2 regions of the Pasteurella sp. WM03 genome follow, and region 2 is predicted to be linked to the other one. Evidence: riboswitches for the same ligand, from Rfam matches in the RefSeq annotation. Region 2 holds a riboswitch; the other holds the start of a gene.
What was found. A riboswitch is a leader RNA that binds a small molecule or an ion and turns the genes downstream of it on or off. The one in region 2 is predicted to bind thiamine pyrophosphate.

Region 1 (7,959 bases), on a different contig from region 2:
CATTTTTGCGTGAGTAACGCAGCTTCATTGCTCATGGCGGAGGCAGTCATAATCCCTGTGGTTGCCCAACGGTTTACAGTTTTTCCGCTTGCATCGGTTTCGATAAAATTGGCATCGCGATCATCTTTCATTAATCGGGCAATGCGTTTGATTGCATCTTGCCAAGAGATTCTTTCCCATTTGTCGGAACCCGGTGCTCGGTATTGAGGATATAAGGAACGGCTTTCGCTGTTGACATAATCAAGCGCACCTGCGCCTTTCGGACAGAGCGCCCCACGACTGATTGGATGGTCAGGATCGCCTTCAAGGTGAAATAATTTTGAACGGGTATTGGTACCGGTGTAGCTACTTAATCCTGTATGAGGTTTACCGGTACTATAAAGCAACATACCGCAACTGACGGCACAATATGTACAAGTGTTACGGGATTCATAAGCGCGCAATAATTTATATTCACGCGGCGCTGCTAACACATTTGCCGGCGCAAAGCCTAACATCGCAGCAGAAGTTCCCGCCATACCACCTGCACAGATCTTAAAGAACTTTCTTCTTGAGACCTGCATAATCACTCCTTTCAACAATAGTTTGTTGAGATATTAATTAGATAGTAAAGAAATTCATCTAGAAAATTGAGTTGATTTCGTTAGAATAACCTTAATCAACAGACTAAATTGCGTATAGAAAAACACCAATTTAAGGTGAGAGTAGGATACCGATTTTTTTACGATAAATCCATAATCAAAATACATTATATCCCTGAAAGGATGTGATTTAGATCACGAAGTTAGCAAAAAAATAACATTATTGTTACATAACTGAAGAGGTAGGCTATCAATGAATAGTAGCATTGAGCAATCCATCAAGTTTTTTAAAAAAACAAAAATATCAGACAAATCGACCGCACTTTTAGAAACAAAAAATGATTTTCTTGCCGTTGAAATTCCGGTTTCGCTTGTCTATAACGGTATTTCTCATGCGGTGATGATGTGTTCTCCACAAGATTTGGAGGATTTTGCCTTAGGGTTTTCTTTAACAGAGGGGATTATTGATAGTCCTTTAGATATTTATGGAATTGATGTAATAGAAGTATGCAACGGCATTGAAGTGCAAATAGAGCTTTCCAGTCGTCAATTTATGGCACTTAAAGAACATCGACGAAATCTTACCGGACGTACAGGATGCGGCATTTGCGGGGCGGAGCAACTCAATCAGGTTTACAAAAATTTTCCTAAATTAGACCGCACTTTTCAGTTTGATGTTAGTTTGCTAGATAATTGCCTTGCTATATTGCAGGAAAATCAACAATTAGGTAAACAGACTGGCGCAACACATGCCTGTGCATTTTTTGATTTGCAAGGTAACTTACTTGCCATTCGAGAAGATGTGGGGCGCCACGTTGCCTTAGATAAACTGATTGGCTGGTATGTTAGTGCGGGTAAGCCATCAGGAATGATACTCACCTCAAGTCGGGCAAGCTACGAAATGGTGCAAAAAGTGATTGCTTGTGGGGTGGAAATGTTAGTGGCGATTTCTGCGGCAACGGATTTGGCGGTTAATATGGCAAAAAGACATCATCTGACTTTGGTTGGATTTGCCAGAACAGGTAAGGGAAATATCTATAATGGGGAAGAGCGCTTGATTTTCTGAGAGAGAATTTTTATGGGATTTTATAAAAAGGCAAGAAACCATCTTGCCCTTTTGGAAGTCGAATCTTTATTCTCCCTTCACTTCTTTTACCCAACGCTCAATCAAACGTTTTGCTTCCTGATCAGAACCAAATCGAATGAAATCAATATCAATGAGTTTGAGTTTTGTTGGATTCGACAGATTAGGATGGGCTTTAGCATAAATATTAGTTGGAAGCTGATAAGCCTCTGCCTCACGCCATGGAATTTCTTGAGCTTCTGCGGAAAGTACAAAATCCATAAAAAGTTTGGCATTTTCTAAGTTTCGCCCATTTTTAATAATACTTGCCGCCCCCAAGGTATAGCCAACGCCTTCGCAAGGAAGAATACCGGCAACCGGTGCACCTTTGTCTTTTTCCCGAACATAAGCATGCATAAATCCAATATTGGCAGTTGTTGCACCGGTAGAAAGGTTGCTGGTCGCCATACCGCTTTTAGTGTATTGGTTGATGTTTTTGTTTAATGCTTTCAAATAATCAAACGCCTTATCTTCGCCCATCAGCTCAACAAGAGTGGCGATAATGCTATATCCTGTGCCGGATACGCGTGGATCAGGATATTGAACCAAATCCTTAAATTCCGGTTTTAATAAATCAGCGTAACACTGCGGTGTGGCGATATTTTTTTCGGCAAGGGATTTCTCATTAATTCCAATGCCAAGATCCATTAAATAAATAATGGAAGTGGTATCACCGCGTTGTTCCACCAAGTTTTTAAATTGAGGCAAAATATTTTTTTGCTCAGGTGAACGGTAGGTTTCAAGCAAACCTGCATCTCGGGCTTGCAAGTGGGGTTCAAATGTTCCGCCATACCAAACATCCGCTTGAGGATTGTCTTTCTCCGCTTTGAGTTTGCCTAGTACTGTACCGGTACTATTGCGGACAAATTGTGTATTTACATCATATTTTTTACTGAAAGCTTGGGTCACCTTTTCACAGGTTGTGTTTTGTACCGTACAATAAACAACCAACTTTCCTTGTGCCTTAGCTGTGTTTGGCAGACCAATATTTAATAATGTACAAAGTGCGGTTAATTTAAAGGCATTTTTTAAATGAGTATAGGGAATCATATGCATCCTTACTTAATGAATAAAGAAAAAGTAAGTCAGCCCTTGAGGAAGAAGAGATTAGTTTCCTACGTCAGTGCTAACTGCTTCAGGTTCACGGGTGTTTCTCAGCGATTCTCGCACCCCGACTAACCAAGCCAAAACTATAATTTGTAATCTTATTTTTGTAAAGTCGGATCTGTTTATTGTTGCTGTCGTTGTGATATTAAAAAATAATGTCTATAATAACTGTAAATTTAAACAGATGAAATAATGTTATGGATATTTCTGAATTACTTGATGGTTTGAATGATAAACAGCGTGAAGCGGTGACCGCACCACTTGGTAATTATTTAGTATTGGCAGGGGCGGGCAGTGGTAAAACCCGTGTATTGACCCATCGTATTGCTTGGTTGGTGGCAGTGGAAAATATTTCCGAAGGAAGCATTATGGCAGTGACTTTTACCAATAAAGCCGCTGCGGAAATGCGTCACCGTATTCAAACTACATTGAGCCAATATTCCAACTCAAATTTATTTGGTATGTGGATTGGTACATTTCATAGCATTGCTCATCGCTTATTACGTGCTCATCATTTAGATGTCGGATTGCCTCAGGATTTCCAAATTTTGGATTCGGAAGACCAACTTCGTTTAGTGAAACGTTTGTTAAAATTACATAATTTTGATGAAAAAGCCTTTCCGCCCAAACAGGCTTGTTGGTATATCAATAACAAAAAAGATGAAGGCTTACGACCGCAAGAAATTGAGGATTTTAATGATCGTCAAGAGAGTGAATGGATTAAAATTTATCAGATTTATCAAGATACTTGTGATCGTGCAGGTCTGGTTGATTTTGCAGAATTGTTAATTCGTGCTTATGAATTATTTGCTAAAAAACAGCTGATTTTGCAGCGTTATCAACAACGTTTTCAACATATTTTGGTGGATGAATTTCAAGATACCAACAAAATTCAATACCAATGGCTCAAAATTTTTGCAGGACAAACCGGCAAAGTCATGATAGTGGGTGATGACGACCAGTCTATCTATGGTTGGCGTGGTGCTCAGGTTGAAAATATCCAAAGATTCCTTAAGGATTTCAAGGGGGAAACCATACGCCTTGAGCAAAATTATCGTTCTACTGCCAATATCCTAAATAGTGCGAATGAATTAATCGCTAATAATGCGGATCGTCTCGGTAAGAATTTATGGACAGAGGGGGAAAAGGGCGAGCCGGTTGGTATTTACGCTGCCTTTAATGAACTTGATGAAGCTAAATTTGTGTCATCTCAAATTCAAGATTGGGTTGAAAATGGAGGGAAGTTGGATGATTGTGCGGTGCTTTATCGTAGCAACAGCCAATCCCGAGTGATTGAAGAAGCCCTAATCCGTTGTCAAATTCCTTACCGTATTTATGGGGGTATGCGATTCTTTGAACGCCAAGAAATTAAAGATGCGTTGGCTTATTTACGCTTAATTAATAACCGTCAAGATGATACGGCTTTTGAGCGTGTGATCAATACGCCACCTCGTGGCATTGGTGATCGCACCTTAGATATTTTGAGAAATCTAACCCGTGAGCGACAAATCACCTTATGGCAAGCGATACAAGTTGCGATACAAGAAAATATGCTTACAGGTCGTGCTAGCACAGCTTTGTTACGTTTCCAAGAGCTGATTAATTCCTTGTCATTGGATACTGCAGAAATGCCACTTTTTGCCCAAACTGATTTTGTAATTAAACATTCCGGTTTGTATGATATGTATAAGCAGGAAAAAGGTGAAAAGGGTGAAGTGCGGATAGAGAACTTAGAAGAGTTGGTTAGCGCTACTCGTGAGTTTGTGAAACCGGATGATGCTGATGAGATGACGGAACTTACCGCCTTTTTAACCCATGCGTCCCTTGAAGCAGGAGAAGAACAAGCTTCTCCTCATCAATCTTGTGTAGAAATGATGACATTACATTCGGCCAAAGGGTTAGAATTTCCACGGGTATTTATGGTGGGCGTTGAGGAAGGACTATTTCCGAGTTTTCGTTCTTTTGAAGAACCGGGACGACTAGAGGAAGAACGCCGTTTGGCCTATGTGGGGATCACGAGAGCAAAGCAAAAACTCACGATTTCTTATGCGGAAAGCCGCCGTTTATACGCAAAAGAAGAGCGACATTTGCCTTCCCGTTTTATTGCTGAGTTACCACAAGAATGTATCCAAGAAATCCGACTGCGGGGAACGGTGACACGTGCAATGAATTTAGCCAAAGTTGGATCGCTGGCACAGTCGATAGAAAGTGAAAACGGTTGGAAAATGGGACAAAAAGTCAAACATGCAAAATTTGGTTTGGGAACGGTGATCAATGTTGAGGGGAGTGACAATAATACAAGGTTACAAATTGCGTTCCAAGCACAAGGTATTAAGTGGTTAATCGCACATTTGGCAAAATTGGAGAAAGTTCGGTAGATTTTATTCCTATATTAAAGGGTGTTTTGATTCAGCAATGAAAATTGGTATATTCTGGAAAAGAATGATTAATAGCAATTGGTGATTTGGAAAAATTAGAAAAAGTGCGGTAGAATCCAAAGGCATTTTATTTTGAGTCTAAAGGCTTTATTCTAAAAGTGCGGTGAAAATGACCGCACTTTTCCTTTTTGTTACAGAGTGATTGAATGTTTAAATTTATCTTCAAACGAATTTTAATGGTGATTCCAACTTTTATCGCTATTACTTTTGTGACCTTTGCACTCGTGCATTTTATTCCTGGTGATCCGGTAGAGATTATGATGGGGGAACGGGGGTTAACACCTGAGGTTCATCAGCAAATGATGCACCAATTAGGCTTGGATCTCCCTTTATATCAGCAATATTTCAACTATATCGGTAATGTGCTTCAAGGGGATTTTGGTGCATCATTTCGAACCCAACAGCCTGTTCTTACCGAGTTTTTTACCCTTTTCCCCGCGACGGCTGAATTGGCTTTTTTTGCGCTATTTTGGTCGCTACTCGGTGGTGTGATTCTGGGTACTATTGCCGCGGTAAAAAAAGATAGCTGGCTCTCTCATACTGTGACTACCGTGTCATTAACCGGCTATTCAATGCCGATTTTTTGGTGGGGCTTAATCCTTATTTTATATGTGTCCCCTTCCTTGGGTTTACCACAAGGGGGGCGTTTAGAGAACGATTTTTGGATAGACACACCAACAGGTTTTATGCTGATTGATACTTGGCTTTCCGGTGTACCGGGTGCTTTTGAAAATGCAGTGAAATCCTTGATTTTGCCTGCCATTGTATTAGGCACAATACCGCTCGCCATTATTACACGAATGACCCGTTCTGCTATGTTGGAAGTGCTAGGCGAAGATTATATTCGCACGGCGAAAGCGAAGGGGCTAAGTTATACTCGTATTGTGATGGTACATGCTTTGCGTAATGCATTGATTCCGGTCGTGACCGTGGTGGGATTAATTGTTGGTCAACTGCTTTCCGGTGCGGTATTAACGGAAACCATTTTCTCATGGCCTGGTATAGGGAAATGGATCATTGATGCGATTCATGCACGTGATTATCCGGTGCTACAAGGCTCTGTTTTAATTATTGCCACGATTATTATTGTGGTGAATTTAACCATTGATTTACTTTATGGCGTGGTGAACCCGCGTATTCGTCATTAATTGTAGGAGAAAGAATGACAGACAGGATTTCAATGTTAGCGCCTAGAACACCTCTACAAGAATTTTGGTTCTATTTTAGACAAAATCGAGGGGCGCTTATCGGGTTAATTTTTATTTTAATTGTGGCGTTAATCAGCCTATTGGCTCCCTACATTGCGCCTTTTGATCCCGCTGAGCAAAATCGCACGGCTTTATTATTACCGCCTGCTTGGTATGAGGGGGGGAATGCGGCTTATTTACTGGGCACTGATGATATCGGCCGTGATATTCTCTCCCGCATTATTTATGGGACGAGAATTTCAGTTTTTGCTGGATTCATCATCGTACTCCTTTCTTGTTTATTAGGCACAAGTTTAGGCTTGGTGGCCGGTTACTATGGAGGGGCATTGGATACAGTTATTGTGCGCTTAATTGATATTATGCTCGCTATTCCAAATTTACTACTGACGATTGTTGTGGTTTCAATTCTTGAACCTTCTCTAGTGAATGCGACGTTGGCCATTGCGGTGGTTTCCATTCCAAGTTATGTCCGGTTAACCCGTGCGGCAGTGATGAATGAAAAAAATCGTGATTATGTGACCTCATCTAAAGTGGCAGGAGCTGGCATTTTACGTCTGATGTTTATTGTGATTTTGCCTAATTGTTTAGCTCCACTTATTGTGCAAATGACGATGGGAATTTCTAATGCCATTTTAGAACTTGCTACCCTTGGTTTCCTTGGTATTGGTGCGAAGCCTCCAACACCTGAACTCGGTACTATGCTTTCAGAAGCCCGTAGTTTTATGCAGGCGGCGAATTGGCTTGTGACGATTCCGGGTTTAGTGATTTTATCCTTGGTATTGGCATTTAATTTAATGGGTGACGGTTTACGTGATGCCCTCGATCCAAAACTCAAACAATAGGGGTGAGAATGGCATTATTAGAAGTAAAAGAACTTTCAGTTCATTTCGGTGAGAAAAACACTGCCTTTAAAGCGGTAGATCGGGTGAGTTACCAAGTGGAACAAGGCGAAGTGTTAGGCATTGTTGGTGAATCAGGTTCTGGTAAATCCGTCAGTTCTCTCGCCATTATGGGGTTAATTGATTATCCAGGGAAAGTCTCGGCAGAGTCTTTAATATTTGAGGATAAAGATTTATTAACACTGAGTGCTAAAGATAAACGCTCTCTCATTGGTGCGGATGTAGCGATGATTTTCCAAGATCCGATGACCAGCCTGAACCCTGCCTATACCGTGGGGTTTCAAATTATGGAAGCGCTAAAAGTCCACGAAGGTGGTTCAAAACAATCACGTCGTGAACGCACTTTGGAATTATTACGTTTGGTTGGTATTCCCGATCCGGAATCCCGTATTGATGTTTATCCTCATCAACTTTCGGGCGGAATGAGCCAACGGGTGATGATTGCAATGGCAATTGCCTGTAAACCAAAGCTATTGATTGCCGATGAGCCGACTACAGCATTAGATGTGACGATTCAAGCGCAAATTGTGGATTTATTACTCGATTTACAGAAAAAGGAATGTATGTCGTTAATCTTAATTACCCACGATCTTGCACTTGTTG
Region 2 (7,959 bases):
ATCCTTCCAATATGACAGAAGAACAACTTGCACAATTCCAACAAGAACAAAATCAAGTAGGCTCGGCATTATCCAGATTACTTGTTACTGTTGAACAATATCCGCAATTAAAGGCGCATGAAGGTTTTATGAATTTACAAGCTCAGTTAGAGGGAACTGAGAATCGTATTAATGTTGCTCGTAATAAATTTAATGATGCTGCTCGTGTATATAATCAAAAAGTACGTCAATTTCCAACAAAATTCGCCGCATTGATCTTTGGTTTTAAAGAAAAACCTTATTTTAAATCTACATCTGGTGCTGAAAATGCGCCAACAGTAAATTTTAACTAGGACATAGCGGATGAAATTCCTTTCAAGAATCCCTGTTGATAAAAAACAAATTGAGGCGGCAATTGCTCGCCTTGAAAGTCAAAGTTCGGCAGAATTACGGGTTTATATTGAACGTAAATTACCAAAAACCGAAAAAGGATTATCGGCGATTGAGCGAGCATTACAAATTTTTGGTGAGCTTGATATGCATCAAACAGCAGCAAAAAATGCAGTATTAATTTATGTTGGATACAAAAATCATCTTTGTGCCATTATTGGTGATAAAGGAATTCATCAATTTGTCGATGATGCTTATTGGCAAAAACAATGTAATTTAATGATTGCACGATTTAAGGAAAAAGCCTATACACAAGGCCTCGTTGAGGCGATTGAACATATTACCGATACCTTAAAAACGCATTTTCCTATTCAAGTTGATGATAGAAATGAATTGCCAAATGAGGTGATTATTCATGACTAAACTTTTGCAAATCATGAAAAGTGCGGTTGTTTTTATCTTTGTTTTTTGGGGGGCTTTTGTCTATGCCGTACAGTTTCCATCTACGCCAAATCCTTTTCGTTATGTGAATGATTACACTAATACGCTTTCCTCACAACAACAGCAAATTCTTGAAAATAAACTGATTTCTTATGGTAATGTGACTAGCTCGCAAATTGCCGTTGTGCTTGTACCGACTACCGGTGAATATGAAATTGCGGATTATACTTTTGCCTTAGGTGATAAGTGGGGAATTGGGCGTAAGAAACTTAATAACGGCGTTTTAATGCTAATTGCAAAAAATGATCGCAAAGTATTTATTGCGACAGGGCAAGGTTTGGAAGGGGTATTACCGGACGCTTTTTTATCACAGGTTATCCGCAATGCAATTTTACCGCAATTTAAACAAGGGCAGTATGCACAGGGTATCAACGATGGATTAAATGACATTATCGCTGCAAGCCAAGGGGAATACGGTGCCTATCAAGTAGAGGAGGGTGAATTTGATAAATACATTCCTTTCATTATGGTACTGGTATTTATTGCCTTTGTTGTTTTTGGCGAATATCAATTTCATAAAGACGAAATTTATATTAGCCCAAATCAGCGTGATCAGCTAAATCGAATTGTGCGTCAATCAACATTATCCCGTCGTTATGGAGGAGGTTCCGGTTTCGGCGGAGGATTTGGTGGCGGATTCGGCGGAGGTGGTTCATCGGGAGGTGGTTTTGGCGGTGGAGGCTTCGGCGGTGGTGGGGCGGGCGGAAGTTGGTAAACCTGACCTGATTACTCAAGTTCTAATTTGTGATACCTCTAACTTATGTTAGAATACGCGCCTCTATTTTTTTACGGGGAACATTATGGAAACGTTAGACAAAATCAAAAAACAAATCAGCGAAAACCCGATTTTAATTTATATGAAAGGTTCACCGAAATTGCCTTCTTGTGGTTTTTCTGCTCGTGCAGCAGAGGCATTAATGAACTGTAAAGTACCTTTTGGTTATGTGGACATTCTTCAACATCCGGATATTCGTGCTGAATTGCCCGCTTACGCAAATTGGCCAACTTTCCCACAATTATGGGTTGAAGGAGAGCTAATTGGAGGGTGCGATATCATGTTAGAAATGTATCAAACCGGTGAGTTACAAACTTTATTAAGTGAAGTGGCAGCAAAATACCAAGAAGCATAATCTTCCATCCTTAAAACCCGTTTATTGCGGGTTTTATTTTGTCTAAATTTTGTGATCAAACTAACAGTTTTGTTTTAAGGTGCTTGTATATTTTAAAAAGTTTATATAGACTTTTAGTCCTTAGTCGGGGTGCTAACATTGTTTGGCTGAGAGATACCCGTGAACCTGAAACAGATAATGCTGGCGTAGGAAACTAACTCTTTTCATTAGGCTGTTTCTTCATTTCTATTTTTATAAGGACAGTACAATGAAGAAAATAATCCTCATTTCAACCGCACTTTTTGCTGCTTCTGCATTTGCTCAAACTGCTGCACAACCACTCACTGTTTATACTTACGATTCTTTTAGTGCTGATTGGAGCGCAGGGCCGAAAGTCAAAGCCGGCTTTGAAAAGCAATTTCCACAGTGTCAGTTAAATTATGCTGCCTTTGATAATAATGGTACGTTGTTTAATCGTGTACGTTTAGAAGGAAAAAAAATTAAAGCAGATGTGGTATTAGGTTTAGATAATCATCAAATTGATGAAGCCAAAAAATTAGCAATGTTTGAGCCTAATCAAGTCGATCTCGGGAAATTAACTTTACCGCTAAAATGGGATGATCACACATTCTTACCTTTTGATTTTGCAAAATATGCCTTTATTTACGATAAAAATAAATTAACTGACCCACCAAAAAGTTTTAAAGAATTGATTGAACGTAAAGATCTAAAAGTGCTATATCAAGATCCGCGTACCAGTAGTATCGGGCGAGGTTTATTACTTTGGGTAAATGCCCTTTATCCACAGTCGGAAGCACAAAATGTCTGGAAAACTTTGTCAGAACACACCGTAACCATTACAAAAGGTTGGACAGAAGCCTACGGTGCATTCTTAAAAGGGGAAGGGGATCTTGTGTTAAGCACAAACACCTCGCCAATTTACCATATTCTTTCTGAGCAAAAAGATAATTACATGGCTACGGAATTTAGTGAGGGCGGCGTATTACAAGTGGAAGTCGTTGCTAAAGTGGCTAACCGTCATAACGCTTGCGCGGATCACTTTCTTGATTATTTGATTTCACCGGAAGCACAAGCCGATATTGCGAAAAATAATGTGATGCTACCGGTTATTGATAGTCCTATCGAAAATCATATTGATGCGTTAAAAAAACATACTCAAAATATGCCGGTACTGGATACGTCAAAAGTCACGGGAGAACAATTAAAAACTTGGATTAATCAGTGGCAAAAAGCACTTTCTAAATAGTTTCTAATGATATCGTTGTTTTCTCATCCGCATTTCCGTCCTCGTCATTATATTGGCGGAAGTGCGGTTATTTTTTTCATTGTTTTGCTTTATAGCACATCGCTTTCTGCGGTATTTTCCATCGGTGGAAATTATTCTTGGGAGGCTTTCAAGCAGGATGATTATTTACATCAAGTTATCTTTTTTAGTCTCGGGCAAGCCTTTTTATCGGCGTTGCTTGCCGTGCTGATCGGGGCATTATTTGGACGTGCGTTTTTTTATCAGCCTTTCCCGGGAAAACGTCTTATCCAGCGTTTACTTTCCCTAACTTTTGTGTTGCCGGCGCTTTTAGCGATCTTTGGCCTACTCGAAATTTATGGCACAGAGGGTTGGTTAAGCCGGCTAATGCAGTGGTTAGGGATTAATTGGAAACCGACAATTTATGGGTTGAACGGTATATTAATTGCCCACCTCTTTTTTAATATTCCCCTTGCTGCTAGAGTAACACAACAAGCCTTGCAATCAATTCCCTCAGAACAACATCAGTTAGCGGCCCAATTAAATATTCAAGGTTGGCAATTTTTCCGTTTAATTGAAATACCTTACCTTAAAAACCAGCTTTTACCGACTTTTGTTCTCATTTTTATGCTGTGTTTTACCAGTTTCACCATAGTGCTTTCTCTTGGTGGCGGGCCACAGAATAGCACTTTGGAAGTTGCTATTTACCAAGCGATATTTTTTGAATTTGATTTTCCTAAAGCGGCTTTATTTGCCTTGATTCAATTTGTTTTTTGCTTTGTATTATTTGGCTTATCCCAAGTTTTTGCTAAGCCGCCGGAAACCAATCTTTCCCAACTCTATATTTGGTTGCTGCCGCCATCAAGTGCGGTCAAAATTTTTAATGTTTTTATTTTGTTTAGCGTATGTTTATTTCTTTTCATACCATTGCTGAGTATTGTGGTGGAAGGGCTGATCGCACCGGAATGGTTTAGTTTTTGGCAAGATCCTCAATTATGGAAAGCGTTAATCTATTCCCTTTCGATGGCACCCGCTTCAGGTGCACTGGCGATAGTATTTTCTTTTTTATTACTCTTGCTTTCCCGTCAGCTACAATGGCTTCATTTTCCTGTGTTTGCAACCCTCATTCAAACCGGTGGTATGATGATTTTAGCCGTACCGACATTAATTCTTTCGGTAGGATTATTTTTACTTTTACAGGAAATGGATTTTAGTAATATTCATTTATTTTTAATTGTCGTGCTGTGTAATGCATTAGCCGCCATGCCTTTTGTCATTCGAGTTTTGAACACACCGATGATGCAAGCCATGCAGTATTACGAAAAATTGTGTTTATCGCTAAATCTTAAAGGGTGGCAACGCTTCAAATTAATTGAATATCCCTTATTAAAAACACCGCTAAAATATAGCTTTGCTTTGGCGACAACGCTCTCTTTTGGGGATTTTACGGCAATTGCGTTGTTTGGCAGTCCGGATTTTACTTCTTTACCGCACTTGCTTTATCAACAAATCGGACAGTATCGGAGTCAAGAGGCGGCGATTACGGCATTGATTCTGCTTAGCTTATGTCTTGGATTATTTATGTTTATTGAACACAATAGGGAAAACAATGATTAAATTAAAACAAGTGAAATTTAATTATCAATCTATGCCGATGATGTTTGATTTGCATATTGGTGAGCAAGAAAAAGTCGCAATTATCGGTGAGAGTGGTGCGGGGAAAAGCACTTTATTAAATCTGATCGCCGGTTTTGATTATGTCAATGTGGGGGACATTTGGCTTAACGGTGAAAATCACACGAGAAGCGCCCCTTATGAACGCCCAGTTTCCATGTTATTTCAAGAAAATAATTTGTTCACCCACTTGACCGTGGCGGAAAATATTGCATTAGGCTTAAAACCGAATTTGTCCCTTTCAAAGGAAGAGAAAATGCGAATTGAGCAAGCCGCAAGTGCGGTCAATTTACAGGATTTTTTAACGAGAAAATCGACCGCACTTTCCGGTGGGCAAAAGCAACGTGTTGCATTGGCACGTTGTCTGTTACGTGATAAACCCATTTTATTATTGGATGAACCTTTCTCCGCACTTGATCCACAATTACGTATGGAAATGTTAAAGTTGCTCGACCGGCTATGTAATGAAAAGCACTTAACATTGCTACTTGTGACACATCAACCACAGGAATTAGAAGGGTATATTGATCGTATCATCCCTATTCATCAAGGACGAAATTTATAGGAAAAAGAATGACAAGCGTACAATCTATTCAATTAAATAGCATAACACCACATCCTTCCATTGAATATTGGTCGGTTTGCAAAGTCGAGGCTTTGTTTGAGATCCCATTTTTAGAATTAATGTATCGTGCTGCTCAAGTTCATCGTGAGCATTTTAATCCACAAGCTATTCAACTTTCGACTTTAATGTCGATTAAAACCGGCGGTTGTCCGGAAGATTGTCATTATTGTCCACAATCATCTCGCTATCAGACGGGTGTTCAAAATCAACAATTATTGGAGATTGATGAGATCGTGGCTAAAGCTAAGATTGCTAAATCCCGTGGTGCTGCTAGGTTTTGTATGGGCGCAGCATGGCGAGGCCCGAAACCTAAGGATATTGAAAAAGTGACGGTTATCATTAAAGCCGTAAAAGCTCTTGGGTTAGAAACCTGTGGTACCTTTGGATTGTTACAAGAAGGAATGGCGGAAGAACTAAAAGAGGCGGGGCTAGATTATTATAATCATAACCTTGATACTGCACCGGAACATTATGAAAAAGTTATCGGAACACGTCATTTTGGTGATCGTCTAAGTACTTTAGGGAAAGTGCGAAAGGCGGGTTTAAAAGTATGTTGTGGTGGGATTGTAGGGATGAATGAAACACGCAAAGAGCGTGCGGGTTTGATTGCTAGCCTTGCTAATTTAGATCCCCAGCCTGAATCTGTACCAATAAATCAATTAGTAAAAGTAGAAGGGACACCGCTTGAAAATGCTGTTGAGCTGGATTGGACAGAATTTGTGCGTACGATTGCTGTTGCACGAATTACGATGCCAAAAAGCTATATACGCTTATCGGCAGGACGCCAAGGGATGACGGAAGAAATGCAGGCGATGTGTTTTATGGCTGGTGCTAATTCTATTTTCTATGGTGATAAACTACTCGTTACAGCTAATCCTGAAGAAGACGGTGATCGATTACTTATGGCAAAACTCGATCTTGAACCCGAAACAGAAGAAAATCGAAAAATTCTTGAATGATAGGATATAGAGATATAAAAAGTGCGGTTAATTTTAACCGCACTTTGGATTTTTAACGGTATTATGGCGAAGTGGAACAAATCTGTTTTTGGGTTAGTTTGTAGGGACACACTGCGTGTGTCCGAATTTAACATATTGAAGTGATTTGATTTTATAACAGGCACACAGTGGATCCCCACCGTTGTTGAAATTCTACTTTGTGCACTTGCCAAATAATACCCATTTTTAGTTATTTTCTGGATTCAAATTCTCCTAATGCCTCATCAAATTGTTCTGCAACAAGAGGATGGACTGGGGCAAAAATTGAGGAGGTAAGTGTAATAAATGAGCAAACTAAGAAACCGGGAATAATTTCATAAAGTTTGGATAAATCTTCCCAACCTAAGAATTTCATTAGTGGACTCCATATTACGACAGTTATTGCACCGGATAGCATACCCCATAAGGCGGCTTTCGAGCTAATGTTTCGGTTAAAGAGCGAGAGGATGACAACCGGTCCAAATGCGGCACCAAAACCTGCCCATGCATAAGAAACTAAGCCCATGACTTTGGAATTTGGATCTTGTGCGATCACAATGGCAACAACGGAAATGACTAATACCATTAATCGTCCGATCCATACTAACTCTTTGCTTGACGCATTTTGACGGAAGAAACCTTTGTAGAAATCTTCGGTGATGGCGGCAGAACACATTAATAATTGGGCTGAAAGTGTACTCATCACTGCCGCTAAAATAGCCGATAATACAATACCGACAATCCACGGATTGAACATGACTTTTGAAAGTTCAATGAAGACAGCTTCGGCATTTTCAAGAGGAATATTTTCGTGGGTAAAATAGGCTAAACCAAAGTAACCAACTGATACCGCACCACCTAGACAAAGTAGCATCCAAGTAATGCCAATGGTTCTGGCTTTATTGAGTGCCTGAACAGAATCTGCCGCCATGAAACGTGCCAAGATATGTGGTTGTCCAAAGTAGCCCAATCCCCACGCAAGTGCAGAAATCACCCCGATGCCTGAAACATTATGTAACCAGTTGCTATATGGAATGTTGGTTGCCGAAGACTTTACAGCTAATGCCATATTGATCTCTTCCCAGCTAATATTAACCAATACCATAACAGGTGCGAGAATTAATGCAAAAATCATTAAAGAAGCCTGAATTGTATCGCTCCAAGAGACAGCCAAGTATCCACCAATGAAGGTATAAGCAATAGTTGCCAGTGCGCCAAGCCAAAGAGCGATGGAATAATCCAAACCTAATAAACTTTGGAATAGTTTTGCACCCGCTACAACACCGGAAGCACAGTAAATGGTGAAAAAGAATAAAATAATTGAGGAAGAGATGATCTTTAACGCTTTTTTCTGACGAGGAAAACGTTGGGCGAAAAATTCCGGTAAGGTGAGTGCATTACTGTATTTTTCTGTGAAAACACGTAGGCGACCGGCAACAA

Region 1: it holds a riboswitch for thiamine pyrophosphate, as region 2 does, so the genes downstream of both, E4T92_RS00225 (ABC transporter substrate-binding protein) here and thiB (thiamine ABC transporter substrate binding subunit) in region 2, are expected to answer to the same signal.

The regions. Positions count from the first base shown of each region.
Region 1 covers NZ_SPPO01000001.1:46,705-54,663, reverse strand. Annotated here, with positions in the region: gene fdnG (formate dehydrogenase-N subunit alpha) at 1-563, opposite strand, end outside; gene fdhD (formate dehydrogenase accessory sulfurtransferase FdhD) at 835-1,647, shown strand; gene E4T92_RS00225 (ABC transporter substrate-binding protein) at 1,714-2,754, opposite strand; TPP riboswitch at 2,800-2,888, opposite strand; gene uvrD (DNA helicase II) at 3,009-5,189, shown strand; gene E4T92_RS00215 (ABC transporter permease subunit) at 5,396-6,397, shown strand; gene E4T92_RS00210 (ABC transporter permease subunit) at 6,412-7,299, shown strand; gene dppD (dipeptide ABC transporter ATP-binding protein) at 7,308-7,959, shown strand, end outside.
Region 2 covers NZ_SPPO01000005.1:51,667-59,625, reverse strand. Annotated here, with positions in the region: gene E4T92_RS06505 (LemA family protein) at 1-332, shown strand, start outside; gene E4T92_RS06500 (TPM domain-containing protein) at 343-792, shown strand; gene E4T92_RS06495 (YgcG family protein) at 785-1,585, shown strand; gene grxD (Grx4 family monothiol glutaredoxin) at 1,671-2,000, shown strand; TPP riboswitch at 2,116-2,209, shown strand; gene thiB (thiamine ABC transporter substrate binding subunit) at 2,248-3,246, shown strand; gene thiP (thiamine/thiamine pyrophosphate ABC transporter permease ThiP) at 3,253-4,860, shown strand; gene thiQ (thiamine ABC transporter ATP-binding protein) at 4,853-5,482, shown strand; gene bioB (biotin synthase BioB) at 5,491-6,501, shown strand; gene putP (sodium/proline symporter PutP) at 6,731-7,959, opposite strand, start outside.